Regions from separate parts of the Nocardioides sp. LS1 genome, predicted to be linked through region 4. Evidence: predicted binding sites of a transcription regulator. Region 4 holds the regulator's gene; each other region holds the start of a gene.
The links. Region 4 encodes LexA, which represses DNA repair genes until DNA is damaged. Its sites were predicted from a motif close to TCGAACANNTGTTCGA; they were not measured.
Positions count from the first base shown of each region.

Region 1: EJF31_RS08850 (HNH endonuclease signature motif containing protein) is a predicted target of LexA. The motif match lies at 3,471-3,486, and genes of this name have one in related genera.
Region 2: EJF31_RS11385 (HNH endonuclease signature motif containing protein) is a predicted target of LexA. The motif match lies at 4,528-4,543, and genes of this name have one in related genera.
Region 3: EJF31_RS13885 (alpha-ketoglutarate-dependent dioxygenase AlkB) is a predicted target of LexA. The motif match lies at 1,882-1,897, and genes of this name have one in related genera.

Region 1 is NZ_BIFF01000002.1:825,580-832,878, reverse strand. It holds partial or broken gene EJF31_RS22535 (alpha/beta fold hydrolase) at 1-347, shown strand, start outside; gene pcaC (4-carboxymuconolactone decarboxylase) at 432-785, shown strand; gene EJF31_RS08865 (thiolase family protein) at 800-1,981, shown strand; gene EJF31_RS08860 (3-oxoacid CoA-transferase subunit A) at 1,978-2,637, shown strand; gene EJF31_RS08855 (3-oxoacid CoA-transferase subunit B) at 2,634-3,296, shown strand; gene EJF31_RS08850 (HNH endonuclease signature motif containing protein) at 3,579-4,814, shown strand; gene EJF31_RS08845 (TerD family protein) at 5,001-5,567, shown strand; gene EJF31_RS08840 (SIR2 family protein) at 5,581-6,849, opposite strand; gene EJF31_RS08835 (helical backbone metal receptor) at 6,887-7,299, opposite strand, start outside.
Region 2 is NZ_BIFF01000002.1:1,363,344-1,370,642, forward strand. It holds gene EJF31_RS11375 (RNA polymerase sigma factor) at 1-398, shown strand, start outside; gene EJF31_RS11380 (M3 family metallopeptidase) at 395-2,323, shown strand; gene EJF31_RS11385 (HNH endonuclease signature motif containing protein) at 3,190-4,377, opposite strand; gene EJF31_RS11390 (PadR family transcriptional regulator) at 4,796-5,491, shown strand; gene EJF31_RS11395 (DUF1707 domain-containing protein) at 5,488-5,907, shown strand; gene EJF31_RS11400 (DUF5655 domain-containing protein) at 5,930-6,505, shown strand; gene EJF31_RS11405 (hypothetical protein) at 6,675-7,299, opposite strand, start outside.
Region 3 is NZ_BIFF01000002.1:1,915,523-1,922,821, reverse strand. It holds gene EJF31_RS13895 (ABC transporter permease) at 1-1,071, opposite strand, end outside; gene EJF31_RS13890 (ABC transporter ATP-binding protein) at 1,071-1,805, opposite strand; gene EJF31_RS13885 (alpha-ketoglutarate-dependent dioxygenase AlkB) at 1,919-2,530, shown strand; gene EJF31_RS13880 (LemA family protein) at 2,708-3,268, opposite strand; gene EJF31_RS13875 (DUF2207 domain-containing protein) at 3,308-5,050, opposite strand; gene EJF31_RS13870 (MFS transporter) at 5,133-6,494, shown strand; gene EJF31_RS13865 (SRPBCC family protein) at 6,560-7,255, opposite strand; gene EJF31_RS13860 (xanthine dehydrogenase family protein subunit M) at 7,261-7,299, opposite strand, start outside.
Region 4 is NZ_BIFF01000005.1:634,960-642,258, forward strand. It holds gene EJF31_RS17260 (hypothetical protein) at 1-498, shown strand, start outside; gene EJF31_RS17265 (SDR family oxidoreductase) at 509-1,315, opposite strand; gene EJF31_RS17270 (GNAT family N-acetyltransferase) at 1,408-2,199, shown strand; gene lexA (transcriptional repressor LexA) at 2,338-3,090, shown strand; gene EJF31_RS17280 (phosphatase PAP2 family protein) at 3,219-4,034, shown strand; gene EJF31_RS17285 (alkaline phosphatase) at 4,126-5,871, shown strand; gene EJF31_RS17290 (hypothetical protein) at 5,954-6,376, shown strand; gene EJF31_RS17295 (ATP-dependent DNA helicase) at 6,373-7,299, opposite strand, start outside.

The DNA of each region.
Region 1 (7,299 bases), on a different contig from region 4:
GCGCCGAGCTCGTCGGCACGTCCGGCACCCCGGCCGTGGTGAGCGCGTCGGCCCAGCGCTGGTTCGGCCCCGGCTTCCTCGACCGCGAGCCCGACCGTGGCTCCGCGCTGCTGCACTCGCTGGCCGACGCCCGCGACGACGGGTACGTCGCGGTGTGCCGCGCGCTGGCGGCGTTCGACGTACGCGACCGGCTGGGGGAGATCAAGGTCCCGGTCCTCGCCGTGGCCGGCGCCGAGGACGTCGCCACCCCGACCGCCGGGCTCGCCGAGATCGCCGACGGGGTCGCCGACGGCCGCCTCGTGGTGCTCGACGGCGTCGCCCACCTCGCGCCGGCCGAGGCTCCCGAGGTCGTGGCGCGGCTGATCCGCGGCCATGCGCACGGCGAGCCGGAGCGGGACGACCTGACCGTCGGCCAGGTCCGCGAGCAGGGGATGGCCGTCCGCCGCGAGGTCCTCGGCGACGCCCACGTCGACCGGGCGACCGCCGCCGCGACCGACTTCACGCGCGACTTCCAGGAGTTCATCACCGAGTACGCCTGGGGCGGGGTGTGGACCCGTCCCAGCCTCGACCGCCGCGCCCGCTCGATCGTCACGCTCACCGCGCTGGTCGCCCGCGGCCACCACGAGGAGCTCGCCATGCACGTCCGCGCCGCCCGCACCAACGGGCTGAGCGTGGAGGAGATCAAGGAGGTGCTCCTGCAGACCGCCATCTACTGCGGAGTGCCCGACGCCAACACCGCGTTCCGGATCGCCCAGCAGGTGCTGGCCGAGCTCGGCGACGCCTGACCCCGGAGAGCTTGATGACCGAGTCCTACCTGTACGCCGCCGCCCGCACGCCCTTCGGGAGGTTCGGCGGCGCGCTCGCCGACGTACGTCCCGACGACCTCGCCGCCGTGGCGCTCTCGGGGGTGCTCGCCAAGGCGCCGGGCCTCGACCCCGCCACGATCGGCGACGTCGTGTGGGGCAACGCCAACGGGGCCGGTGAGGACAACCGCAACGTCGGCCGGATGGCCGTGCTGCTGGCCGGCCTGCCCGTCTCCGTCCCGGCCACGACCGTCAACCGGCTCTGCGGTTCGTCGCTGGATGCCGCGATCCTGGCCTCGCGCACGATCGAGTCCGGCGACGCCGACGTCGTGATCGCGGGTGGCGTCGAGTCGATGACCCGTGCGCCCTGGGTGCTGCCGAAGCCGTCTCGCGCCTACCCCGCCGGCAACATGACGGCCGTGTCGACCACTCTCGGATGGCGGTTGGTCAACGAGCGGATGCCGGCTGAGTGGACCGTCTCGCTGGGCGAGGCCAACGAGCAGCTGCAGGAGAAGTTCTCGATCTCCCGCGAGCGCCAGGACGCCTTCGCCGGCCGCTCGCACCGGCTCGCCGACGAGGCCTGGTCGGCGGGGTTCTACGACGCGCTCGTGGTGCCGGTGCCCGGCGCGGACCTCGCCCGCGACGAGAGCATCCGACCCGGGACGACGCCCGAGACGCTCGCCGGGCTCAAGCCGTCGTTCCGCCCTGACGGCACCATCACGGCCGGCAACGCCTCGCCCCTCAACGACGGGGCCTCGGCGCTCGTGATCGGTTCGGAGGCCGCGTCGTCGCGGATCGGGCTGTCCCCGCTCGCCCGGATCGCCGGGCGCGGGGTGTCGGCGCTGGAGCCGCAGCTGTTCGGGTTCGCGCCCGTCGAGGCCGCCGACCGCGCCCTCGCCCGGGCCGGGATCACCTGGGCGGACGTGTCCGCCGTCGAGCTCAACGAGGCCTTCGCCGTGCAGTCGCTCGCTTGCGTCGACGCCTGGGGGATCGACCCCGAGATCGTCAACGCCAAGGGCGGCGCGATCGCGATCGGCCACCCGCTGGGTGCCTCCGGCGCGCGCATCCTCGGCACGCTCGCCGCACGGCTGCAGGAGTCCGGGGACCGCTGGGGCGTCGCGGCGATCTGCATCGGGGTCGGCCAGGCGCTGGCCGTGGTGCTGGAGAACGTGGCATGACGACCCTCCACACGTCGTACGACGAAGCCGTTGCGGACGTCGCCGACGGCTCGACCGTGCTGGTGGGCGGCTTCGGCATGGCCGGCATGCCCGTCGAGCTGATCGACGCGCTGATCCGGCAGGGCGCCACCGACCTGACCGTCGTCTCCAACAACGCCGGCAACGGCGAGACCGGCCTGGCCGCGCTGCTCGCCGCCAAGCGGGTCCGCAAGATGGTCTGCTCGTTCCCGCGGCAGTCCGACTCCTGGGTCTTCGACGGGCTCTACCGCGCCGGCGACATCGAGCTCGAGGTCGTGCCCCAGGGCAACCTCGCCGAGCGGATGCGCGCCGCGGGCGCCGGGATCGGGGCGTTCTTCTGCCCGACCGGCGTTGGTACCCCGCTCGCCGAGGGCAAGGAGGTCCGCGAGATAGACGGCCGCACCTACGTCCTGGAGTACCCCATCCGCGGCGACGTCGCCCTCATCGGCGCCCACGTCGCCGACCGGATGGGCAACCTCGTCTACCGCAAGACCGCCCGCAACTTCGGGCCCGTCATGGCCACGGCCGCGACCACGACGATCGCGCAGGTCTCGCGGGTCGTCGACGTCGGCGGCCTCGACCCGGAAGTGATCGTGACCCCCTCCATCTACGTCGACCGGGTGGTGTGCCCCGCATGAGCGCTTCTCCAGTGACCACGGCTCCGCTGACCAAGGACGAGATCGCAGCCCGGATCGCGGCCGACATCCCCGCCGGCTCGTTCGTGAACCTCGGCATCGGCCAGCCCACGCTGGTCGCCGACCACCTCGCCGCCGACTCCGGCGTCGTGCTCCACACCGAGAACGGCATGCTCGGCATGGGGCCGGCTGCCGTTGGCGACGAGATCGACACCGACCTCACCAACGCCGGCAAGATCCCGGTCACCGAGCTGCCGGGGGCGTCGTACTTCCACCACGCCGACTCCTTCGCCATGATGCGCGGCGGCCACCTCGACGTGTGCGTCCTCGGCGCCTTCCAGGTCTCCGCCTCCGGCGACCTCGCCAACTGGCACACCGGCGCCCCCGACGCCATCCCGGCCGTCGGCGGCGCCATGGACCTGGCGATCGGCGCCAAGAAGGTCTTCGTGATGATGACCCTCTTCGCCAAGGACGGCACCCCCAAGCTCGTGCCTTCCTGCACCTACCCCCTCACCGGGGTCGGCTGCGTCGACCGCGTCTACACCGACGTCGCGACCTTCCAGCTCTCGTCGTCCGGGGAGGTCACGGTGCTCGAGACCTTCGGGATCTCGTACGACGACCTCGCCTCCCGCCTCGACGTCCCCCTCACCCTCGGTGGTTGAGGAGCGAGCGCCAGCGAGCGTCTCGAAACCTGGTGACGAACGTGGGGCCTTGATCGCCGTCCGTTGGCTGCGGGACCTCGCGCCTTCGGCGCGTATTTCTAGAATTTGGGTGGTCACCGCAGGGTTCGCACGAGGTGCCTCCGGACCCTGCTTCCCTCTTTTCGGCTTCTTCGCTCGACCGCTCGATCGACGTTTCAAGATTCTCTTCATTCTTTACCTTTCTCGGCCCCAATAGGGGCTCTGGCCTGCGGTTTTGTCGGTGGTCCCTGCTGGAATTGACCCATGACAGCGATGGTCACCCAGCCGCCTCGACACCGGGTGTCGCGCGCTGTCGAGACCATGAAGTCGCAGCTTTCTGAGCTCTCGAATGTGGCGCTCTGGTCGATGGATGCGGACGAGTCCGCCGCGACGCTGACCGCGGTGACGCGGCTGTCCGCCCAGCTCGCCGAGCTCGAGATGCGGGTGGCCGAGCACGCCAAGGCCGTCGGGGTCGGTGAGTCCGTGGGGGCCTCGTCGACCACCAACTTCTGGGCGCACGCGACTCATCAGACCCGGACGTCTGCGCACGGGAAGATGCGGCTCGCCGTCGCGCTGGCCACAAGGCCCGCACTCCGTACGGCGGTCGCGGCCGGTCAGGTTCTCGTGGAGCAGGCCCGGGTGATCGTGGACGCCGTCGAGGTCCTCCCGGCCGAGCACCACGACGGGGCCGAAGCGATGTTGATCAAGTTCGCCGCGGACCACGACGCGAAGGCGTTGAAGGTGCTGGGCCGGCGGATCCTGGAGTTCCTCGACCCCGAGGCGGCCGAGGCACACGAGGCCAAGCAGCTCGAGCGCGAAGAGCGCGACGCCGCCCGATCCACGAAGCTGACCATGACCGATGACGGGCACGGCAAGGTGTACGGCCGGTTCACCCTCCCGTCCGCGCAGGCGGCGATGTTGAAGAAGGCGCTGCTGGCGTTCGCCGCCCCCAAGCACCGGGCCGCGGTCGAGGGTGGGCTGGGTGAGCGTCGGCCGTCGGCGGAGCGGATGGGGCAGGCGTTCGTCGAGCTGATCGAGCGCTACCCGGTCAAGCGCCTCCCCAAGGCCGGCGGTGTCAACGCCACGGTCGTGGTGACGATGGACATCTCGACCCTGATGGGCGGCCTGAAGGCGGCCTCGCTGGACACCGGTGAGCGGATCACCGCCGGCCAGGCCCGCCGGCTGGCCTGTGAGGCGGGGATCATCCCCGCCGTCCTGGGTGGGAAGTCCCAGGTCCTGGACCTGGGCCGCAAGCGCCGGTTCCACAGCGAGTCCCAGCGGATCGCGATGGCCATCGAGCAGGGCGGCTGCAACGCCGAGGGGTGTGACTGGCCGCCGGGTCTGTCTCACGGGCACCACCCGATCCCGTGGAGCCTGGGCGGCGAGACGAACAAGGACGGCATGTTGCTCTGTCCGCACCACCACGCCCGGGCACACGACCCGAAGTTCACGATGACCACACAGACCGGCGGGAAGGTCGCCTTCACCAGGCGCACATAGGCCGGCACGATCCATCTGTGAGCCTTGATCACGACGGTCGAGCCAGGCGACCGAAAGCCGGCAAGCAGGGCCCGGAGGCACCCCGTGTGAACCCTGCGGTGACCACGTCATTCTCTGAACCGCGCCGTAGGCGCGGCCACCTGCACCCGACGGGTACGTTCGAGACACCAACGACGGGAGGACCACGTGATCGAGCTCGCCAAGGGCCAGGAGCTGGCGCTGACCACTGCGGACGGGGCTCCGCTCACCCGGCTGCGCCTCGGCGTGGGCTGGGACAAGGAGCGGACGGCGGGGTTCATCGGGACCGGGGCGCCGGAGGTGGACCTCGACGCGTCGGTGGTGGAGTTCGCGGAGGGGAAGCTGTTCGACCTCGCGTTCTACAACAACCTGGCGACCGGGGACGGGTCCGTGGTGCACCGCGGGGACAACAAGACGGGGCGCGGCGAGGGCGACGACGAGGTCATCGACATCGACCTCGGGCGGGTCTACGCGAAGGCGGACACCCTGGTCTTCCTGGTCAGCAGCTACCAGGGCCACACGCTGGAGTGGATCAACCACGCCTACTGCCGGCTGGTCGACGACCAGGACGTCGAGCTGGTGCGGTTCACGCTGACCGGTGGGGTGCCGCAGACCGGCCTCGCGATGGCCAAGCTCTTCCGTGACGGCGACGGGTGGCGACTGCGCGCGATCGGTGAGGGCATCGCGGTCAAGGTCCCGACGGAGTCGGTGGCGGCCCTCCAGCGCTTCCTGTGACGACCCGGGGAAATCAGACCGGGGCGTAGACGCGAGCCAGCTCGCGGAACAGCTCGCCCCACCCGTGCGCGACCTCCGTGGCGCCCAGCGCGAGCGCGCGGTGCCGGTCCTCGGCGCTCACCGGCTCCTGGGCGAGTACGACGACGATGGCGCGGGCGTCCTCGGCGCGCATCGTGCGCAGCAGGGTCTCGGCGACGGGCAGCCCGTCGCAGCCGGCGGCCCAGTCGGCGATGACGAGGTCCGCGTCGTGGTCGCGCAGCCAGGCGGCCGCCTCGGTCGCCGACCCGACCTGCACCATCCGGCTGCGCCCGCCCGAGTCCGCGGCGGCGTCGGCGAGCACCCGGCGACCGTAGGCGGTGTCCTCCGGCGACGAGTCGACCCACAGGACGGTCCGCCCGTCGAGCGCGGCACCGATCTGGGCCCGGGGGTTCGTGGCGTCGTGGATGGCCCGCAGCACGCGGTCGAAGCCGCCCCAGTCGGTGCCCCCGGCGGTGTCGAAGGAGATCGCCCCGAGCCCCTCGTGGCTGTGCAGGTAGCGGGCCTGGTGCTCGGCCACGTCCGGGAGGACGGCGTACGCGACCGGCGGGTCCTCGTCCCGCTGGTCGATCATCGCCAGGACCTCGGAGCGGAGCTCGTTGAGGTAGGCGTCGGTGAACGAGACGCCGAGGAACAGGATCGTGTTGGTGGCGAAGAGCGAGCGCAGGAAGGTCATGTACGCCGGGCTGCTGTAGAGCCGCTCGCGGTAGTCGCGCTGGGTGAACACCACGCTGTCGCCGACCGGCCCCACCTCGCCGTGGAGCTTCACGACCGGGGCACCTGGGGCGTCGTCGCTCCAGTACCGCGGCTCCCACCAGCGGTGCGGCGGGTCGCGCAGGATCCGCTGGTAGGCGTCCGGCCCGGGGACGTCGCCGACCAGGAACGGGTCGAAGTTGGTGGTCATGATCGCGTCGAACGGGATGCCGGCGAGCAGCTGACGGCGCTCGGCGATCGCCTCCGGGTGGCCGTCCTCGGCCAGCACCTCGGCCAGCGCCGGGTCGAAGCCGTCGCCCATCGCGGTGTGCAGGATCTGGGCGGCGGCCTCGAGGTCGCGGGAGCCGCCGTTGTCCACGAGGCTGGTCAGCCAGGCCGCCGTCGCGTCGTCGAGCTGCGCGCGCTGCCCGAGCCCGCGCAGGAGCATCTTCCACGCAGGGACGGCCGGGGCGGCGAAGCCGGCGCCGACGAAGGCGACGCAGCGCCCCTCGATGATCTGGCTGACCAGGTGTTGCGGGATCGAGTCGTCCACCCGCAGGACCCTAGTGTCCTGAGGCGGCCGCGTCCGGTCATCGCGTCAACGTGCGGTGCGCCTCCACCAGCGACGGGCCGTACCACGTCAGCAACCGCCCGCTGACGAGCCGGACCGGCGTCCGCGTGAAGGCCTCGGGGCCGTCGTCCTCGGTGAAGACGTACGGCTCGTCCGGGAGCAGTACGGCGTCCGCCGCGGCCGCATCGAGCTCGGCCAGGTCCACGTGCGGATAGCGGTCCTCGTGGCCCGCGTAGACGTTCTCCAGACCCAGCCGCCGGGCCAGGTCGCCGGTGAACGTCCGGCTGCCGACGACCATCCACGGGTCGCGCCAGATCGGGATGACGACCCGCTCGGTCACGGCCGGGAGGGGACCGCACCACAGGGTCCGGGCCTCGGCCAGCCAGGCGGGCCGAGGCCACCCGAGGACGTCGTCGAAGAGCCGCTCGAACG
Region 2 (7,299 bases), on a different contig from region 4:
TGGTCCGGGTTTGCCTGGCCGCCGGACGCCCGGGCCGCTACCAGCTGCTCGCCGCCATCAACGCCGTCCACACCGACGCCCCCGCCGCCGGCGACACCGACTGGGGCCAGATCGCCACGCTCTACGGCCAGCTCGAGGCGCTCGCGCCCAGCCCCGTCGTCACCCTCAACCGCGCGGTCGCCGTCGCCGAGCTCGACGGCCCGGACGTGGCGCTGGCGATGGTCGACCGGCTGCCCCTGGAGGGCTACCACGCCTGGCACGCGACCCGCGCCGACCTGCTGCGCCGGCTCGGCCGCAGCGCCGAGGCGAGGGCGGCGTACGACGCGGCGATCGCGGCCACCGACAACGACGCGGAGCGCGCCTACCTCAGCCGGAGGCGTGGCAGTCTGGCGCCATGAGCGACTCCAGGACTCCCCAGCCCCTGCAGCTGCCGGCCGCCGACGCCACCCGCGACTGGGTCGAGACCCGCACCCGCGAGGGACTCGACGGCGTCCGCGCCCTCGTCGAGGCGCTGCGCACGTCCCCGCCGGCCGACGCCCTCGGCGTGCTGCGCCAGTGGGACGAGGTCACCCTGCGGCTCAGCAACGTGGCCGCGGTCGGGTCGCTGCTGTCCAACGTGCACCCGCTCGAGGACGTCCGCACGACCTGCGAGCAGGCCGAGGTCGCCGTCGACAAGCTGGCGACCGAGCTGCGCCAGGACCGGGCGCTGTACGACGTCTTCGCCGCCCTCGACCCGGCCGGGCTCGTCGCCGGCGCGGCCCGGCTGCTGGACAAGACGCTGCGCGACTTCACCCGCGCGGGCGTCGACCGCGACGACGCGACCCGAGCCCGGCTGACCGAGATCAACGAGCGACTGACCACGCTGGGCCAGGACTTCAGCCGCAACATCCGCGACGACGTCCGCACCGTGCGGGTCGCACCCGAGCGGCTGGCCGGGCTGCCGCAGGACTGGCTGGACTCCCACCCCGCGGGTGAGGACGGGCTGGTCGCGGTCACCACCGACTACCCCGACGCGGTGCCGGCGCGGATGTTCGCGCACGACCCGGACGTGCGGCGCGACGTGACGGTCGCGTTCCAGTCGCGCGGCTACCCGCGGAACGAGCCGTTGCTCACCGAGATGTTCGCGCTGCGGCACGAGCTCGCCACGCTGGTGGGCTACGCCGACTGGGCGTCGTACGACGCCGAGGTGAAGATGATCAAGGAGGGCCCGGCGATCCCGGCCTTCATCGACCGGATCGCCGACGCGGCCGCCGAGCCCGCACGCCGCGACCTCGACGTGCTGCTGGCCCGCTACCGCCAGGACGTGCCCGACGCGGACGCGCTGACCGCGGCCGACGCGTCGTACTACGAGGAGCTGGTCCGCAAGGAGCAGCTCGACGTCGACGCGCAGCTGGTGCGGACCTACTTCGACTTCACCCGAGTGCGGCAGGGACTCCTCGACGTGACCGGCCGGCTGTTCGGGGTGCGCTACGAGCCGGTCGACGTCCCGGTCTGGCACGAGGACGTGGCGGTATACGACGTCTTCGCGCTCGACGCCACCGCACCGCTCGGACGCATCTACCTCGACCTCCACCCCCGCGAGGGGAAGTACAAGCACGCCGCCCAGTTCACGCTCGCCGACGGCGTGGCCGGCCGGCAGCTCGCGGAGGGCGTCCTGGTCTGCAACTTCTCCCGCGGGCTCATGGAGCACGACCACGTCGTCACGCTCTTCCACGAGTTCGGCCACCTCGTGCACCACGTGCTCGGCGGCGGCCAGGAGTGGACCCGCTTCTCCGGTGTCGCCACCGAGTGGGACTTCGTCGAGGCGCCGAGCCAGATGCTCGAGGAGTGGGCGTGGGACCCCGAGATCCTGGGCAGCTTCGCGACCAACGCCGCGGGCGAGCCGATCCCCGCCGACCTGGTCGAGCGCATGCGCACGGCCGACGACTTCGGCAAGGGCTACCAGGCCCGCACCCAGATGTTCTACGCCGCGGTGTCCTACTGGTTCCACACCGACCGGCCCGCCGACCTGACCTCGGCGATGGTGGCGCTGCAGGAGAAGTACGCGCCGTTCCCGTGGATCGAGGGCACCCACTTCTTCGCCAGCTTCGGGCACCTCGGCGGCTACTCCTCGGCCTACTACACCTACATGTGGTCCCTCGTGATCGCCAAGGACCTCTTCAGCGCCTTCGACCCCGCCAACCTCTTCGACCCCGAGGTCGCCGGCCGCTACCGCGACCGGGTCCTCGCCCCGGGTGGCAGCAAGGACGCCGCCGACCTCGTCGCGGACTTCCTCGGCCGGCCCTACACCTTCGACGCGTACGCCGCCTGGCTGGCGCGGTAGCGCCTGCGACTACGACGGCAGGGCGGCGCACCCCGGCCCGGCGGCGAGGATGAAGTGCGCGTTGTCCTGCCAGACGTAGTGGCGGGAGCCCTGGTGGTAGTAGACCCGCAGGGTGCTCGATCTCGGCGGTCACCTCGGGATCGCCCAGGTGGAGGTACATGAGCACGTTGTCGACAGCGCCGGTCGACGCGGGGGCCAGGGCGAAGCCCCTCAACGGCCGGCTGGACCGCACCAGCAGGCGCTGCTCGTCGCTCATCTCCCGCGGAGGGTCCCCCTGGACGTGCCCCAACAGCGATTGGTCGCCGCTCACGTCGGCGACACGTGCCGCCGTGAGGGTGACTCCCGTGGCCCCGACGAGCTGGGCGCGGTCCAGTGTGACGGGCTCGTCCGAGGCGTTCTGGACGACATCGAGCCCGACCACCATGTCGGTCGCGTTGTGCTTCGCCATGCACGACGTGGCCGAGTCACCCCCGGGCCCGAGCGGGCCCCCCAGCATCGGCGGCGTCGACCAGGGTGAGGTGGCCGCCCAGCTCAGGACGAGGACGGACGCGCCTGCGCCCGAGACCCGTCGCATCCGTGAGCCACCGCGCCACGGCGCAGCCGACTTTCCGTTGAGCATGAGGACCCCCGAGAGCTGGAACGACGCGTGAGCGCATCCTGCACGACCAGGCGGGTTCATGTCCGCCGCAGACCCGGGGCCTGGTTCACCGCCGTCGGGTGCAGTTGGCCGCGCCTACGGCGCGGTTCAGAGAATTACGTGGTCACCGCAGGGCTCGCACGAGGTGCCTCCGGGCCCTGCTTGCCGACTTTCGGTCGCCTGGCTCGACCGCCGTGATCAAGGTTCACAGAATTGGTCGTACGTCGGCCTATGTCCGCCGGTTGAAGGCGACCTTCCCGCCGGTCTGTTTGGTCATCGTGAACTTCGGGTCATGCGCCCGGGCGTGGTGGTGCGGGCAGAGCAGCATCCCGTCTTTGTTGGTCTCCCCGTCCTGGCTCCAGGGGATGGGGTGGTGCCCGTGACACAGGCCCGGCGGCCAGTCACATCCCTGGGCGTTGCAGCCGCCCTGCTCGATGGCCATCGCGATCCGCTGCGACTCGGTGTGGAACCGGCGCTTCCGGCCCAGATCGAGGACCTGGGACTTCCCGCCGAGCACGGCGGGGATGATCCCCGCCTCACAGGCGAGGCGGCGCGCCTGGCCGGCGGTGATCCGCTCACCGGTGTCCAACGAGGCAGCTTTCAGCCCGCCCATCAGGGTCGAGATGTCCATCGTCACCACGACCGTGGCACTGACGCCGCCGGCCTTGGGAAGCTTCTTGGTCGGGTACCGCTCGATCAGCTCGACGAAGGCCTGTCCCATCCGCTCCGCCGACGGCCGACGTTCCCCAACTGAACCGTCGACCGCGGCGCGATGCTTCGGGGCGGCGAACGCCAGCAGCGCCTTCTTCAACATCGCCGCCTGCGCCGAGGGCAGCGTGAACCGGCCGTGGACCTTGCCGTGTCCGTCGTCGGTCATGGTCAGCCTGGTCGACATCGCGGCAGCGCGCTCCTCGTCCTCGAGCTGCTTGGCCTCGTGTGCCTCGGCGGCCTCGGGGTCGAGGAGCTCCAGGATCCGCCGACCCAACCTCTTCAACGCCTGCGCGTCGTGCTCGGCGGCGAACTTGATCAGCATCGCCTCGGCCTCGTCGCGGTGCTCGGCCGGGAGGACCTCGACCGCGTCGACGATCACCCTCGCCTGGTCGACCAGCACGTCGCCCGCGGCGACCGCCGAACGCAACGCCGGACGCGCAGCCAGCGCGACCGCGAGGCGCATCTTCCCGTGCGCGGCGGTCCGGGTCTGGTGGGTGGCGTGCGCCCAGAAGTTCGCCGTCGACGTCGCCCCCACTGACTCCCCGACGCCGACGGTCTTGGCGTGCTCGGCGACCCGCATCTCCAGCTCGGCGAGCTGGGCGGACAGCCGGGTCACCGCCGTCAGGGTCGCCGCGGACTCCTCGGGCGACATCGACCACAACGCCACATCCGCCAGCTCCGAAAGCTTCGAAAGCTTCGACTGCATGGTCTCGACAGCGCGCGACACCTGGTGTCGAGGAGGCTGGGTGACCATCGCTGTCATGGATCAATTCCAGCAGGGACCACCGACAAAACCGCAGGCCAGAGCCCCTATTTCGGCCGGAGAAAGGTAAAGAATCGAAAGAATTTAGAAACCTCGATCGAGCGGTCGAGCAAAGCGACCGAAAGCCGCGAATCAGGGTCCGGAGGCACCTCGTGCGAACCCTGCGGTGACCACCCAAATTCTAGAAATACGCGCCGAAGGCGCGAGGTCCCGCAGCCACACGTCGGCGAACGAGGCCTCGGAATGCCCTTGTGTGCGCCCCGACCGCGATCTACGATAACGATATATCGCGAACAGTCGCCGACAGTCGCCGAACAGTCGCCGTGACGCGATACTCCGAACCATTGAAAGGAGTCCTGTCATGGGACACAAGGGATTCAACCGACAGTGGGCCGCCCACGCCGAGCAGGAGTGGTGCCAGCACCGCAACCGCGGCGGCTGGGGCGGCTTCGGGCCGGGTGGACCGGACGGCTTCGGCCGCTCCGGACGCCAGGGCCCGCCGCCGTGGGTCGCCGGCCTCTTCGGGCTGGCCCAGGGCGAGCAGCAGCGCGGACCGAGGGTCCGTCGGGGCGACGTACGCGCCGCCATCATCGACGTCGTCGCCACGGGCGCCGAGTCCGGTGAGCCGATGAACGGCTACCAGGTGATCCAGCAGATCGCCGAGCGGTCGGGCGGGGAGTGGCGGCCGAGCCCGGGCTCGGTCTACCCGACGATCCAGCAGCTCCAGGACGAGGGCCTGATCCGGACCGAGGACGTCCGCGGGCGGGTCACGCTCCACCTCACCGACGAGGGTGCGGCGTACGTCGAGGCCAACCCCGACGAGCTGGCCTCGGTGTGGGCGCCGTTCGAGCGGCGCAGCCAGCGACGCCCCGACTACGGCGACCTCAAGCCGGAGATCGGCCAGGTCATGGGCGCGGTCTGGCAGATCGTCACCACCGGCACCGACAAGCAGCGCCGCGACGCGATCGAGGTCCTCATCGAGACCCGCCGCAAGCTCTACGGCCTGCTGGCCGAGGGCGACGCCGCGGACGCCGAGGAGAACGGAGAGGAACAGTGAGCGAGCAGCACCTGCGGATGAGCGACGCCGAGCGCGAGCAGGCGGCGTCCGAGCTGGGCGAGCACTACGCCCAGGGCCGGCTCACCGCCGAGGAGCACGCCGAGCGGCTCGACCAGGTCTGGGCGGCCCGCACGCGCGGCGAGCTGACCCCGATCTTCGCCGACCTGCCCGGACAGTTCGGCCGCACCCAGCAGCGCGCGCCGTTCACCGCCCCGCGCCGCCCGTCGTACGACGTCCGCCGCGGCGGCCCGTTCCGCCGGGGCATCCCGGGTCCGGTCTTCGTGGTGCTGGCGATCCTGCTGGTCTTCACCGTGGTGACGCACCTGCCGCTGATCGTGCTCGGGCTGCTGGTGTGGTGGTTCGTGTCGACCCGCCACCACCGCCACCACCCGCTCGCCCGCGGGCGTCGCTGCTGACGAACGCCCTAGGCTCGGCGCCATGAGCGCCAAGTCCCCCGAGCAGATGATGGCTGCGGTCACCGAGTCGATGGCCGAGCGCACCGGCCGCACGCTCGACGAGTGGGTCGCCGCGGTCGAGGCGAGCGGGGTCGACCCGCTCGACCAGAAGGCGGTGCGCGCCTGGCTCAAGGACGCGCACGGCGTCCTGCAGAACACCCAGTGGGCGATCGCCTTCGAGGCGGCCCGCCGCAACGGGTGGGTCGAGCCGGACGTCGAGGGCTACATCGACAGCCAGTACGCCGGCCCCAAGGCCGGCATGCGGTCGGTCTTCGACGCGGTCCGGGCCGTGCTCGAGTCGCTCGGCGACGACGTGTCGGTCGAGGGGCGCGGCGGCTACACGCCGTTCGTCCGGCGCCGGCAGTTCGCGGCCGTCGCGGCGGCCACCCGCACGCGTGTCGACCTCGGGCTGCGGTTCACCGACGCCCCCGATGCGCCGCTGCTGACGCCCGCCACCGCCCCCGGCCAGTCGACCCACAAGATCGGGCTGACGAGCACCGACGACCTCACCGACGAGGTCGAGGCGCTGGCGCGGGCGGCGTACGACCAGAACGGCTGAGCTCCAGCCGGTCGAGACCACCTCACGACGAGGCTTCCGCCACCCCCACCCCCGGGGTTACCGTCCGATTGCCGGACGTCGGGGGCGTCGGCCGGTCTCGGGCAGGAGCGCCACCGCAGCGCGCCGTACCCCCTGCCCGAAGCTCCCCCCGCATCGGGCAGGGGGTCGGTCATGCGCGTTCGCGCAGCAGCTCCCGGGTCCACGTGAAACAGGCGGACGAGAGCTCCTCCGGGTCGCCCGCGCCCGGGAGCAGCGCCGTCAGCCGCTCGGCCGCGTCGGCCGGCAGGTCGGTGTGCAGGTAGCGCAGCCCGAAGTCGTGCCGCCACGGGCAGTGCTTCACGCGCAGCAGCCGGACCAGCGGGGTGAAGCCGAACGCCAGGTAGAACTGGGTCGCCTCCGCCGCCTGCCCGCGCCGGATCGCCCGGTTGACCAGCCACTCCGACGTCGCGGTGCGCTGGGCGATCTGGTCGACGGCTTCCTCGATCGACCGCTGCAGCGCCTCCTCGTCGTCGTGCCGCAGCACCACGAGCCCCTCCGGGTCGTGGATGACGATGGGCGTGCCGTGCCGGCGTACGTCGACGTGCCGGTGCTCGTCGGAGAGGTCCGACAGGTGCAGGTCGACGATCCGGGTCGGCGCGGTCAGTGCACCGGGGTCCGGGGCGTGGTTGACGAAGCACTGGCGTCCGTCGGGCCAGGCCGAGAGCGGCAGCTCCCACACGTGGTCGACGTCGAAGTCGGCACGGATCCGCGTGAGCAGCCGGTCGTAGACGTCGTTGACCGTTCCCGGCGTGCAG
Region 3 (7,299 bases), on a different contig from region 4:
GGACAGGTCGAGGCCGTAGCGGGCGAAGAAGGCCCGGATCCCCATCGCGAGGAGGACGCCGAGGCCCAGGCCGAGGGTCGAGCCGACCGCGCCGAGCACGAACGCCTCGAGCTGGACCGACCAGGTGACCTGGCGCTTGGACGCCCCCAGCGCGCGGAGCAGGGCCAGCTCGCGGCTGCGCTGCGCGACCAGCATCGAGAAGGTGTTGACGATGAGGAACGCCCCGACCACCAGCGCGATCCCGGCGAAGATGAGCAGGAAGGTCGTCAGGAACGAGATCGCGTCGAGCAGCTGGGAGGCGGCCTCGTCGGCGGCCTTGTCGCCGGTCACCGCCTCCACGGAGGCCGGCAGCACCGTGGCGACCTGGTCGCGGAGCTCGGCCTGGGAGACCCCTGCCCTGGCGGTGACCCAGACGTCGGTGAAGGCGTCCTTGCCCCCGAGGAAGAGGTGCTGGGCCGTCGCGGTGTCGAAGATCGCCAGGGTCGCGCCGTTGAGCGAGCCCCCGTGCTCGAAGTCGGCGATGCCGACGAGCCGCGGGGTGAGGGAGGCCCGGTTGGCGGCGGTGACGAGGTGGACCCGCTCCCCCACGAAGTAGTCGGCCTTGGCGGCGGTCCGGGCGTCGAGGACGACCTCGTCGGACCCGTGCGGCTCGTGCCCGACGGTGATCGAGAGGCCCTCGAGTCCGTGGCCGGCCGGCGCGGTGGTCCAGTTGGCGCCGATCGCGGGTGGCCCGAAGCCGCCGACCACCTTGTTCTTCTTGTCCACCACGAAGACGCCGAAGGCATTGACGTTGCCGTCGACCCGCGCGGCCCCAGGCAGGGTGCGGAGCTCGTCGAGGAGGGCCGCCGGCACCGTGCGCGTCGACGGGGTGCCGTCGACGGTCTGCCCGCCGACCGGGCGGACCACGACGTCCCCGACGGTCGAGGCGAACAGTGCGGTGAAGCTGCGCGACAGCGTGTCGGAGAAGACCAGCGAGCCCGCGACGAAGGCGACCCCGAGCACGATCGCGAACGTGCTCATCAGCAGCCGCAGCTTGCGGCCGAGCAGGCTCTTGAGGGCGGCCCGGACCATCAGGCGCCCGCCTCGGCCATCCGGGTCATGATCTCCAGGACCTGGTCGCGGCTCGGGTCGCGGATCTCGTCGACCACCCGGCCGTCGGCCAGGAACACCACGCGGTCGGTCCAGGCCGCGGCGACGGGGTCATGGGTGACCATCACGATCGTCTGGCCGTGCTCGGTCGCGCTCTTGCGGAGCAGCTCGAGCACCTCGGCGCCGGAGCGCGAGTCGAGGTTGCCGGTGGGCTCGTCGGCGAAGACGATCCGTGGGCGGCTGACCAGCGCGCGGGCGACCGCGACCCGCTGCTGCTGGCCGCCGGACAGCTCGTTGGGCTTGTGCGACAGCCGGTCCCCCAGGTTGACCGTCGCCACGACGGCGTCGTACCACTCCCGGTCGGGCTTGCGGCCCGCGATGGCCAGCGGGAGCAGGATGTTCTCCTCCGCGGTCAGGGTCGGCACGAGGTTGTAGGACTGGAAGACGAAGCCGATCTCGTCGCGACGCAGCCGTGTGAGGGCCTTGTCCTTCAGGGTCGTCAGGTCCTGCTCGCCGATGAAGACGTTGCCGGAGTCACCGGTGTCCAGCGCCGCGCAGCAGTGCATCAGCGTCGACTTCCCCGACCCGCTCGGTCCCATCACCGCGGTGAACTCGCCCTCCTCGAGGTCGAGGCTCACGTCGTCCAGGGCGGTCACCAGGGCCTGCCCGCTGCCGTAGGTCTTCGTCAGGTTGCGCACGCGGGCGGCCGCTGTCATGGGTCAACGATCCCGCAGGGCGCCAACTCCCACCACCGGGATCGCCCTGAGGGATCCCCGAACCTCCGCGACACTCTCGAACAATTGTTCGATCCCGCGCTATCCTCGAGGGCATGGACTTCCAGGGTTCGCTCTTCGCCCCGCCCACGGGCGGGCTCTCCTTCGAGGACGTCGCCCGGCACCGCCTCACCCGGGGCGCCTGGGTGGACGTGACGCGCAGCTGGCTCCCCGACGCCGACGACGTGTTCCGCGCGCTGGTCGCCGACGTCCCGTGGCGCGCCGAGCGACGGCAGATGTACGACCGGGTGGTCGACGTGCCGCGCCTGGTCCACACCTACGTGGCCGGGGAGGACCTCCCCCACGCGGCGCTCACCGCGGCCCGCGAGGCACTCACCGCCCACTACGAGCCGGAGCTCGGTGAGCCCTTCGTGACCGCCGGGTGCTGCTACTACCGCGACGGCCGCGACAGCGTCGCCTGGCACGGCGACACCATCGGCCGCGGCCGGACGCAGGACACCATGGTCGCGATCGTGTCCGTGGGCGACCCCCGCCGCCTGGTGCTGCGGCCCCGGGGCGGCGGGGAGTCGACGTCGATCGTAATGGGCCACGGCGACCTGGTGGTCATGGGTGGCTCGTGCCAGCGCACCTGGGAGCACGCCGTCCCCAAGGTCGCCCACGCCGGGCCGCGGATCTCGGTGCAGTTCCGCCCGCTCAATGTCTTTTGAGACGAGCAGCGTCGCCCGAGGAACGAGGGCGGCGCGTGGGCTCGGCCAGGTTGAGCAAGCCGCGCGACCGAGGAACGAGGTCGCGACCGGCGCGTCGAAACCCCTGTGACGTACGCAGGGCGGCGACCCCTGGGGGTCACCGCCCTGGCGCGCCTCGCACCTCAACCAACGAGAGGATCAAAACTTCACGGTCGGGGCGACTTCCTGGCCGTCTGGGGCGTCGTAGAACTCCCGCTTGTGGACGTTCGCGATGCCGGTGAGGAACATCCACGGGACGGTCTGGGTCAGCTTGTTCAGCGACGCGACGGCGTCGTTGTAGTACTGCCGGGCGAAGGAGATCTGGTTCTCGGTCTCGGCGAGCTGCTTCTGCAGGTCGAGGAAGTTCGTGTTGGCCTTGAGGTCGGGGTAGGCCTCGGCGACCGCGTTGAGCTTGATGAGCGACTGCTGGAGCTCGGCGTCGGCGGCGGCCTTGGCGGGCACGTCGTCACCCTTGGCGGCGGCCTGGACTCCGGCGCGGGCCCGGGTGATCTCCTCGAAGACACCCTTCTCGTGCGCGGCGTACCCCTTGACCGTCTCGACGAGGTTGGGGATCAGGTCCGCGCGACGGGTCAGCTGGACGTCGATGCCGCCGAGCGCCTCCTGGGCGCCGATGTCGCTGGTGCGGAGCTTGTTGAAGCCGCTGATGACGAAGCCCACCAGGGCCACGAGCACCACGACTGCCACGATGGCGTAGAGCATCAGTCATTCCTCATTTCTGGGTTGTACGACGAGTGTGGGTCACCACGAGCCGCCGCCGCCACCGCCGCCACCGCCGCCGCCCGAGAAGCCTCCGCCGCCGGACGAGGAGCTCTGGGTGGCCTGGTAGGACGAGATTGCGGAGTCCACGGTCGAGGAGAAGTCGTCGACCATGGAGGACACGGGATCGTTGTAGTGGCTGCCGACGTAGGCGCCGGCGAGGTAGGACGGCACCGGGGGCTCAGAGCCGGTCTCGGTGCGGTACTTGTCGGCCCACTCCTTGGTGCAGCCGAGCGCGACGGCCCACGGGATGTAGGCCGTGTAGAGCTCCTGGCGGCCGGCGAAGTCGAAGCGGTCCTTGCTCGACGGGGTCGACAGGACCCGGTGGAAGCCGCCGATCCGCGACCAGAGGTCGCGCCCCGAGGCGGTGCGGCGCGTGCCGGAGCCGGTGCGCACCAGCGGGAAGGCGCCGATCGCGAACGCGCCGGGGACCAGCCCGACCATCGACATCGAGAGCGGGTTGAAGATCGCGACGGCCAGCGCCGCCAGCAGGCCGGCGATGACCACGAGTGAGCCGGCGCCGCCGAGGCCGCTGGTCACCATGTGGCCCGAGGTCCTGGCCCAGCTCTTGACCGAGTCGTCGAACGTCCCGATCTCGGACTTGAGGCGCTTGCCTGCCTCGACGTCCTTCTTCGACGCCACGAAGGTCGTGCCCGGGCCGCCGAGCAGGTGCGCCACACCGGAGGAGACCGGGTCGAGGCCTGCCCAGCCCTCGGCGCCCTTCTGGTCGGTGATCGACCAGGTGTCGCCCTCGCGGTCGAGGCTGACGGCGCCCTTCTCGGCGGCGTACATCAGGGTCCCGACGTACGCCGAGCGGTCGACGTCCTCGGTGAGGAGGTACTGCGCCTGGGCCGGGCCGATGCCCTCGGGCGGGGCGTACATGAGCGGGAACTGCGGGTTGGTCTCGCGGGCGCGGGCCGCGATCCGGGCACCGAGGCCGAAGGCGGCCAGGCCGAGCAGGACGACCAGCCCGAGCAGGATCGCGTCGGGTCCGAGCACCGGGTCGAGCGCCGGCACCCACGGCCGGGTGTCGCCGGCGGGCGGCGTGGCCATGTCGAGACCCGCCTTGACCGTGACGGGGGTGTTGGCCGGGAGGTGGCCGGTGCGGACGTGGAGGGTGGTGCTGCCCTCGCCCTTGGCCGTGCAGCCGCTCGTCGCACCGGACCCTGTCGCGCACTGGACGTGCTCGGCCGCGACCGGGAGGTGCACGGTCAGGTTGGTGGCGTCGATCTCCTGCTTCCAGCCACCCGGGACGAGGTTCCAGTAGAACTGCGACCGGCTCCCGTCGGTGCCGGGCTCGATCACGCCGTCGATGGAGTAGCGGATGACGTAGACGTGCTCGCCCGGCGTCACGGTCTCGGTGGGGGAGCCGATCTTGGCGATCTTGAAGCGGCCGTGGTCCTCGGAGAGGTACTCCACCGGGACGGTGCCGTCGTCCAAGGAGACCGAGATGTCGTGCACGACGCGGCGTGCGTGCGGCGCGCTCGGGTCGGCCCGGTCGAAGAACCGGAAGATGCCGTGCCGGCCGTAGGGGAAGTCGACGGTGAGCTTCTCCACGACGGCGAGGTCACCGGACTCGTCGAGGGTGAAATCGGCGACGTAGGAGGTGATGGTCGTCGACTCGGGGCTGTTGTCGGCGGAGCCGTAGTTGAACAGGGCCGCCGGGATGAACAGGACGGCCACGAGCACCGCGAGGCCCACGGCGTACCCCACGACACGCTTCATGGCTGGAGCCTAGGGCTCGGCGCCTCGTCCCGTCGGAAAACCGCGTGCCCGCTGTCGGTGGCCACTGGGAGACTGCTCGGCGATGAGCACCCCGACCGCCGCCCCCCGTCCGACCCTCGCCTCCTTCTGGCACGACCTGCCGCGCGAGGGCAGGCTGATGCTGTCCGTGGTCGTCTTCGAGTTCCTCGGCACGGGCCTGGTCCTGCCGTTCCACGTCGTCTACCTCCACGAGGTCCGCGGCTTCGCGCTCAGCGACGTCGGCCTGCTGCTCGGCCTGCCGCCGCTGGCCGGCTTCCTCGTCGTCGGGCCGGGTGGGGCCCTCATCGACCGGCTCGGGGCGCGGGTCATCGTGCTCACGGTGCTGTCGCTGCTGATCGCGGGCGACGTCCTGCTCGCCTTCGCCGAGACCCTGCCCGTCGCCGGCTTCGCGCTGATGCTCTCGGGCATCGCCTTCGGCGTCTCGTGGCCGGCCTTCCAGAGCTTCATCGCCGCGGTCGTGCCGCCCGAGCTCCGGCAGCGCTACTTCGGGGTCAGCTTCTCCCTGCTCAACCTCGGCATCGGGATCGGCGGCATCGTCGGCGGCGTGGTCGTCGACGTCGACCGGGCCGTGACCTTCCAGGGCATCTACCTCGCCGACGCCGTGAGCTACCTGCCCTCCCTGTTCCTCATGCTGGTCCCGCTGCGCCACGTGGCGGGGCGCGTCCAGCACGACCCTGAGGAGGTGGCCGCATCGGGCGGCGGTGGCTACCTCGCCGTGCTGCGCCGACCGGCCGTGGCGCCGCTCATGGTGCTGTCGTTCGTGTCGTCCTTCGTCGGCTACTCCCAGCTCAACGCGGGCATGCCCGCCTTCGCGCGGGCCGTCGGCGAGGTCTCGACGCGCGGTCTCGGCTTCGCCTTCGCGGCCAACACCGTGGTGATCGTGCTCCTCCAGCTGGTCGTGCTGCACCGCATCGAGGGCCGCCGCCGCACCCGCGTGATCGCGGTGATGAGCGTGCTCTGGTCGCTGTCCTGGCTGCTGCTCGGCGCCTCGGGCCTGGTGCCCGGCACGCTCGGGGCGACGCTGCTCGTCGCCGCCTGCGCCTCGGTCTTCGCGCTCGGCGAGACCCTGCTCCAGCCGACCATCCCGGCCCTCGTCAACGACCTCGCGCCCGATCACCTGCGGGGCCGCTACAACGCCCTGAGCTCGGCGTCCTTCAGCCTGGCCGCGATCATCGCGCCGCCGATCGCCGGCGCGCTCGTGGGGCACCACCTCGGCAACGTCTACATCGGCCTGCTCGTCGCCGGCGCGCTGGTCTGCGGCGCGCTCGCCGTCCTGCACGTCGAGCCGCAGCTGCCGCCGGCCGTCAACGGCGTCCGCCCGCCCACGACCGCGGACGCCGAGGAGCCTGCCTTCGTGCCGACCCCGACCGGCGTCCCGGCCGGCACGCTCGAGTCCTCGGGATAGTCCCCACCGCAATTGCTGTCGATCGGGCGATTTCACGACAATTGCGTTGGGGACTATCCGTCACATCAGTCCCGCCCGCTGAGCCACCAGATCACGAGCGCGACCACGGCGAGCACAGCCGCGACCGGCTTCCAGTAGGCCCGCAGCAGGATCGGGAGGGCGGTCGCGCCGAGGTCGAGCGCGTCGTCCCCGTCGTACGCCGGGGGCGGAGGCGGCGCGACCGCCGGCGATGGCCGGGGTGACGGAGCCGGCTCCGGAGCCGCAGCCGCGGGTACGGCAGCGGGTGCGGGCCCGGGCTCGGGCTCGGGCTCGGGCGAGAGCCGGTTCTCCAGGCAGGCGACGAACTGACCGAGCAGCTTGTCGGAGACGTCCTGCATGACGCCGCGCCCGAACTGCGCCGGCTTGCCGGTGATCGCGAGGTCGGTGACGACCTCCACGTCGGTGGACGTCGGATCGGCGGCGCCGGCCGCCATGGCCAGGGTGACCGTGGCGCCCGCCGTGCCGTTGCCGCGCTTGTCCTTGCCGTTGGCCTCGACCACGAAGCGGTGCGCCGCCTCGTCCTTCTCCACGAACGTGCCGGACCCGTTGTAGACCAGCGCGATCGGTCCCAGCTTGACCTTGCAGGAGCCCTGGAAGGTGTCGCCCTCGACCGAGGTCACCGTGGCGCCCGGGAAGCAGGTCGCCAGGCCGGCGATGTCCTGGAAGTGCGCCCAGGTCTCCTCGACCGGGGTGGGGACGGTGAAGCGGTGGGTCAGGTCCACGGGCCTCAGGCCCCCGCGGCGGCGAGCACCGCTCGCCGGGTCAG
Region 4 (7,299 bases):
GCCAACGCGCCCTCGCTGGCCGTGTCGTCGAAGAAGCGGGTCGCCCGCCTCAACGCCGACCAGGTCGACGGCTTCAACGCCTCCAACCTGCAGTCGCGGGTCTGGAACTACACCGTCCCCTCGACCAGCTCGTCGAGCTCCGCCAGCGTCGCGTTCCCGGGCCTGCCGGCGGGCCGCTACCTCATGAGCTACAGCCTCGTCCTCAACGCGAGCGGGCAGCCCATCTGCTTCAGCCGCGACGCGACGATGACCGCCCTGGGGCTGACCTACGCCGTGCAGAGCAGCGGCTTCTGGACCGCCAGCAACACGATGCTCGTCGACACGACCGCCGGGCCGATCACGCTGGACTGCATCGGGGCCGGCATGTCGCTCTACACGGTCTCCGGCGACGCGGCCTCCACCGTCGCGTTCAGCCGCGTCGACCGGGCCGACGCGGCGACCAGCGCGCGGCACGCACCCCCGGGCGCCCGGCACCAGGGACCGGCCACGCGCCGCTGAACCGACCCGCTCAGGCGCCGGCGGACTTCTTCAGGGCCCGCCGGCCCTGGGCGGCGAACAGGCTGATCCCGCGCGCACTGACCGACGGCGCCAGCGCCGAGGCCCGTACGACGCCCCCGCGCCAGCCGGGCACCGCCCGGATCACTCGGTGGCTGCCGACCAGCGCGACGGCCTCGTCGGCGACCTCGTCGACGGTGAGGATCCGGCCACCGGAGTGGACCAGGAGGTTGCCCAGCCCCCCGGGCGTCTGCGCGTCGAGCATCGCGGTCTTGACCCCGTCGGGGCAGATCGCGTGGACCCGCACGTTCTTGGGCGTCTCGGCGTCGCCCGACATGGTCAGCGAGACGATCGCGGCCTTCGTGGCGGCGTACAGGCTGTAGCCCGGGACCGGCCCGAGTCCCGCGAGCGAGGCGGTGTTGACAACGTCGCCGCCGGCCTCGCCGAACGCCTCGAGCGCGGCGCGCATCCCCCATACGACGCCCATCAGGTTGACGTCGACCAAGCGTCGTACGGCGTCGTCGGAGAGCTCCGACAGCGTGCCGTCGTCGCCGACGCCGGCGTTGTTGAACCACGCGGTCAGGACGCCGTGGCGGGCCGCCTCCGCGACCGCGGCCGCATGCCCGGCGGGGTCGCGCACGTCGTGGGCGATGCCGGCCGCGGCGCCGATCTCGGCGGCCGTGCGGGCCGCGCCCTCGCCGTCGACGTCGGTGACCACGACCCGGTGGCCGCGGGCGACCATCCGCTCCGCGATGCCGCGGCCGATCCCGCGGGCTCCGCCGGTGACGACACAGCTGGTGTGGACAGGCGGTGCAGACATGGGCGAGGAAGGCTGGGCGGCAGGCATGCCGGGAGTCAACCAGATCCGCGAATTCGCCGATCCCGATGTCCCACCCGGCGTACGGTGCCCCGGTGACCCCCGTGCTTGCTGATCCGCGGGTGGCTCCGGTCGAGGACAACCTCATGGAGTTCCTGCGGGTGACGGCCTCCAACCCTTCCTTCGGGACCGAGGGTGCCGCCGACCTCCACACCTGGCACACCACCGTGCCGCACCCCGTCTTCAACGGCATCGCCGGCGCGCGCTTCGCACCCGGCGAGGAGCTGCGCCGCACCCGCGAGGTGCTGGCGGCGTACGTCGGCCGCGGACTCCCCTTCCTGTGGTGGGGCTCCCCCTCCACGATGACGGCCGAGATCGCCGACGTGCTCGTCGCCGCCGGCATGCTGCGCGACGAGACGCCCGGCATGCACCGCGTCCTCGACGGGCCGGTGCCGATGGCGCCGCCCGGACCCGGCGTCCGGATCCACGTCGTGGGCCCGGAGTGCCACGCGGCCACCGCGCGGGTGATGACCGAGGGCTTCGGCTTCCCGGCCGAGCTGGCCGGCCCGATCGTGGAGATGATGGCGCCCTTCGACGCGGCACATCTCCTCACCGTGCTCGCCACGGTCGACGGCCAGCCCGTCGCCTGCGGCACCGCCTGGCTCACCGGCCGCACCGCCGGCCTCTACAACATCACCACGCTCGAGGCCGCGCGCGGCCGCGGGATCGGGTACGCCGTCACCGCGACGCTGCTCGAGATGGCACGTGACCGGGGCTGCACCGAGGCGATCCTGCACGCCACCGAGATGGGCCGGCCGGTCTACGAGCGGCTGGGCTTCGAGGAGGTCTGCCGGATGCCGATGTTCGTGTGGGTGCCCCAGCTCTGACCGCGTCGTGGCGCCCCTCTCCGGCGCGACACGCTGTTCGAACAGATGTTTGAACAGGCGGGCCGACATGGCTACGGTGGGAACACCGGCCCGGGGTGCGTCCCCCGGGCGCACCGCCGTACACCGGAAGGCACCGCCATGGCCACGAAGAAGACGGGCGACGACTCCCCCACCAAGCCTGCCCGGGGTCGAGTCGCCGAGCTGCCCGACGGTCCCCCGGACGCCCACGGCCTGACCCCGCGGCAGCAGCGGGTCCTGGCCCACATCAAGGAAGCCATCGAGAAGCGCGGCTACCCGCCCAGCATGCGCGAGATCGGCGAGGCGGTCGGGCTCACCAGCTCCTCCAGCGTGGCCCACCAGCTCAAGGTGCTCGAGGAGAAGGGCTTCCTCAAGCGCGACCCCAACCGGCCGCGCGCGCTCGAGGTGTTCCTGCCCGAGGTGATGAAGGCACGGCGCTCGATCTCCTCGGCCGACGAGTCGACGTACGACGAGACCGGCGTTGGCGACGCCATGCCCGCAGCCTCCTACGTGCCGATGGTCGGCCGGATCGCCGCCGGCGGTCCGATCCTGGCCGAGGAGCGGGTCGAGGCGCTCTTCCCGCTGCCCCAGGAGCTGGTCGGCGACGGCACCCTCTTCATGCTCGAGGTCGTCGGTGACTCGATGATCGACGCGGCCATCTGCAGCGGCGACTACGTCGTGATCCGCCAGCAGCCGACCGCCAGCAACGGCGAGATCGTGGCCGCGATGATCGACGGCGAGGCCACCGTCAAGACCTTCCAGCGCAAGGACGGCAAGGTCTGGCTGCTGCCCCACAACGACGCCTACGAGCCCATCGACGGCACCCACGCGACGATCCTCGGCAAGGTCACCGCGATCCTGCGTCGGGTCTGATCGGAGGCATGATCGGGGTCCGGTAGCCTTCGGACCGGAAATCCTCACGAACCCCCGAGATAAATCCCGGGAACATTTCGGGGTGATTCCGTATTTTGTTACATGTGGGAACGACTGAGGGTGGGGGTATGTCTGTGACTGCCCTGCGCCGACGCCACCCGCAGATCGTGCGGGGCGTGCTCGAGATCGTCCTCATCCTGGCCCTCTGGGTGGGCTACAGCCTGTCCCGGCTCGTCGCCGACACCGCGATGGGGCCGGCCATGCACCGAGCCCACGAGCTGCTCCGCTTCGAGACCGTGCTCGGCATCCACTGGGAGGTGCCGCTCAACGAGCTGTTCACCAACCACCAGGTGATCGGACTGCTCGGCTCCTACTGGTACGCATCCCTCCACTACGTCGTCACCGCCGCGGTGCTGCTCTGGCTCTACCGGCTCGGCACCCGTGTCTATGCCCCGGCCCGCCGGGCGCTGGTGATCGGCACCCTCCTCGGGCTCGCGGCCTACCTGGTGATGCCGACGGCACCGCCGCGCTTCATCACGGGCTACGTCGACGTCCTCTCCCTGCACGCCTCCGACGGCTGGTGGGCCTCCGACGCCTCCGCGCCGCGCGGGCTCGGCGGGCTGACCAACGAGCTGGCCGCCTTCCCGTCGCTGCACGCCGGCTGGGCCCTGTGGGTCGCCATCTCGCTGCAGCGCCACGCCCGCCACCGGTGGGTCCGCGCCCTCGGCTGGACCTACGCCGTCGGCACCGGCGTCGTCATCATCGGCACCGGCAACCACTGGGTCATCGACGTGCTGGTGGGCTACCTCGTCATCGCCGCCGGCTGGGCCGCTGCCGAGTGGGCGCCGCGGATCCCCGTCCTCCTCTCCGCGCCCGCCGCCCGGCCGATGCCGGCCGCCGCGGCTCCGTTGCCCACCCCGGCCGCCCGCGGCCGTCGCGACTGACACGCGCCACCCCGGGGTGACCTGCGGGTGAACGGACGGTGCTCACACCGTCGATCCGGAACACGCCCGGCGCTGGCTCGTTGGGCCTCTCGTGAGCTCTCCCCGTGACATTGCTTCTGCCCAGCCCCTGACCTCCCGCCCCGTCGGTCGACGTACGGTCCTGGCCACCGGCACCGTCGGGGCCGTCGGCGTGGCCGCGGTCTCCTCGCCGCTGGCGACGGCCGCCCCGGCAGTAGCCGCGTCACGGGCCGCGGGCGACGGCACGGTGTTCGCGCACGGCGTCGCCTCGGGCGACCCGCTGCCCGACGGGGTCGTGCTGTGGACCCGGGTGACGCCGACCGCGGCGAGCACCCCCGGCTCCGGCGCGGGCCCGAAGGTCACGGTCCGCTGGGAGGTGGCGCGCGACGCAGGCTTCCGCGACGTCGTACGCCGTGGCCGCTTCGAGACCGGCCCGAGCCGCGACCACACCGTCAAGGTCGACGTGCGCGGCCTGCGGCCCGCCACGGCCTACCACTACCGCTTCCACCTCGGCGACGCCACGAGCCGGGTCGGCCGCACCCGCACCGCTCCCGCCCACGACGCGACGCCGGACCACCTGCGCTTCGGCGTCGTCTCGTGCGCCAACCTGCAGGCCGGCTGGTTCAGCGCCTACCGCGGGCTCGCGGCGCGCGACGACCTGGACGCGGTGGTGCACCTGGGCGACTACCTCTACGAGTACGGCCCCGGCGAGTACGGCTACGGCCAGTCGGACGAGGACATCCGCACGCACGAGCCCGCGCACGAGATGCTCTCGCTGGCCGACTACCGGCAGCGGCACGCGCAGTACAAGCGCGACCGCGACCTGCAGGACGCGCACGCGAAGTTCGCCTGGATCGTGACCTGGGACGACCACGAGGTCGCCGACAACCAGTGGAAGAACGGCGCGGTCAACCACAACCCCGGCGAGGGCGACTACAAGGCGCGTCGGGCGCGGGCGCACCGGGCGTACGACGAGTGGATGCCCGCGCGGCTCGACGGCACCGCCGCGCTGGGGGACGGCGACCGGCTCTACCGGCGGCTGCGCTTCGGCACGCTGGCCGAGCTGAGCCTGCTCGACCTGCGCACCCACCGCGACCAGCAGGTCGAGACCACCCCCACCCCGGTGCCCAACCCCGACCCGGCGGTCAACGACCCGGCCCGGACGATCACCGGCAACCGGCAGATGCAGTGGCTCAAGGACTCCCTGTCCGGCGACCGGCCGCAGTGGAAGATCATCGGCAACCCGGTGATGATCGCGCCGGTCAACTTCGGGGCCCTTCCCGACCCGATGGTCGACGCGGTGCACCAGGTCACGGGCGAGCCGGCCGCGTCCGACGGGACGCCGTACAACACCGACCAGTGGGACGGCTACACCGCCGACCGCCGGGAGGTCTTCGACCACATCCGCACCCACCAGGTGAAGGACGCGCTCTTCATCACCGGCGACATCCACTCCGGGTGGGCCGCGGAGCTGCCGTACGACGCCTCGACCTACCCCGTCGGCGACTCGGCCGGCGTGGAGTTCGTGTGCACGTCGGTCACGGCCAACAACCTCAAGGACATCACCGGCACGCCGGCCCACACCACCAGCGACGGCGTGGCCGAGACGATCAAGGCCAACAACCGGCACGTGAAGTACCTCAACTGGGACGACCACGGCTTCTCCGTGCTCGACGTGACCGCCCAGCGCGCGCAGATGGACTGGTACGTCATCGGGGACCGCAAGGACCGCAACGCCCCGATCACGTGGTCGGTGTCATGGAGGACCGACACCGGCACCGGCCGCGTGACGGAGGCCACCAAGCCGGTGGGCTTTTAGCCCGGGCCGGAACGGGCACTCTCGGTGTTGACCCCCTCGCGCGGCGCCGCGCAGGGGGCGCATCCCCCACCGAGAGAAGACCATGAGCATCAACGCACACGCCTACAGCGACCCCCACCCAGCCCCTGGCGACGTCCCGGACAGCTCACCGGCGGCGGCTCGACTGCTGGAGATGACCGCCCGGGAGACCGACCAGTGGCGATCCGAGGCCAGGAGCGAGGCCGCCACGATCGTGGCGGGCGCCCGAGATGAGGCGGCCGAGCTCGTGCGAGCTGCGCGCGAGGAAGCCGAGGCCCTGGTGGCGTCGGCCCGCAAGGAAGCCGCGCAGACGCTGCGCGACGCCCGCGCCGAGGCATCCCGGGTGCAGAAGGAGACGACCGCGTCCCGTGAGCGCCACGAGGGGGTCATCGCGGACCTCCAGCAGGCGGCCACGGAGCACCGGGAGAAGCTGCGGGAGCACCTCACCGACATGCTCGACCGGGTCGACTCCGCCCCGGTGGACTAGTTGCCGGCGAGGCGGGTGAGCGCCTTGCGGACCACGGCCGGGTCGGTGGTGGTCCACATCGGCGGCAGGCTCGCCTTGAGGAAGCCGCCGTAACGGGCGGTGGCGAGGCGCGGGTCGAGCACGGCCACGACCCCGCGGTCGGTGGTGGTGCGGATCAGGCGCCCGGCGCCCTGCGCCATCAGCAGGGCGGCGTGGGTGGCGGCGACCTGCATGAAGCCGTTGCCTCCGGCCTTGTCGGCCGCGCGCTGGCGCGCGCTCATCAGTGGGTCGTCGGGCCGCGGGAACGGGATCCGGTCGATCAGCACCAGCTGGCAGGTGTCGCCCGGGACGTCGAGGCCCTGCCAGAGGCTCAGGGTGCCGAAGAGGCAGGTGTGCGGGTCGGCGACGAACTGCTTGGCGAGCTCGGGCAGCTGGGCGTCACCCTGGGCCAACGTGGTCAGGTGGGGCAGCCGCTCGCGGACGGCCTCGGCCGCGGCCTCGGCCGCGCGCCGGCTCGAGAACAGGCCGAGCGTGCGCCCGTCGGCGGCGTCGACGAGGTCGACGATCTCGTCGAGCTGGGCCTTGACGAGCCCGTCGCGGCCCGGCGGCGGCAGGTGGCGGGCGACGTACAGGATCGCCTGCTGGCCGTAGTCGAAGGGTGAGCCCACGTCGAGCCCGCGCCACGGCAGGGCGTCGCCGCCCGAGGAGACGGCCCCGGACTCCACGACCCGCTCGGAGGGCTTGAGACCGACGCTGGTGGCGACCGAGGAGAAGTCACCGCCGAGCATCAGGGTGGCGCTGGTGAAGACGACGGTCTTGTCGCTGAGGAGCTTGTCGCGCATCTGCCCCCACACCTGGAGCGGCGCCACGCAGAGCCGCGGCGGGATCCGGTCGCCTCCCTCGGAGAGCCACAGCACGTCGGCGTCGGAGCCCGCGGCCATCCG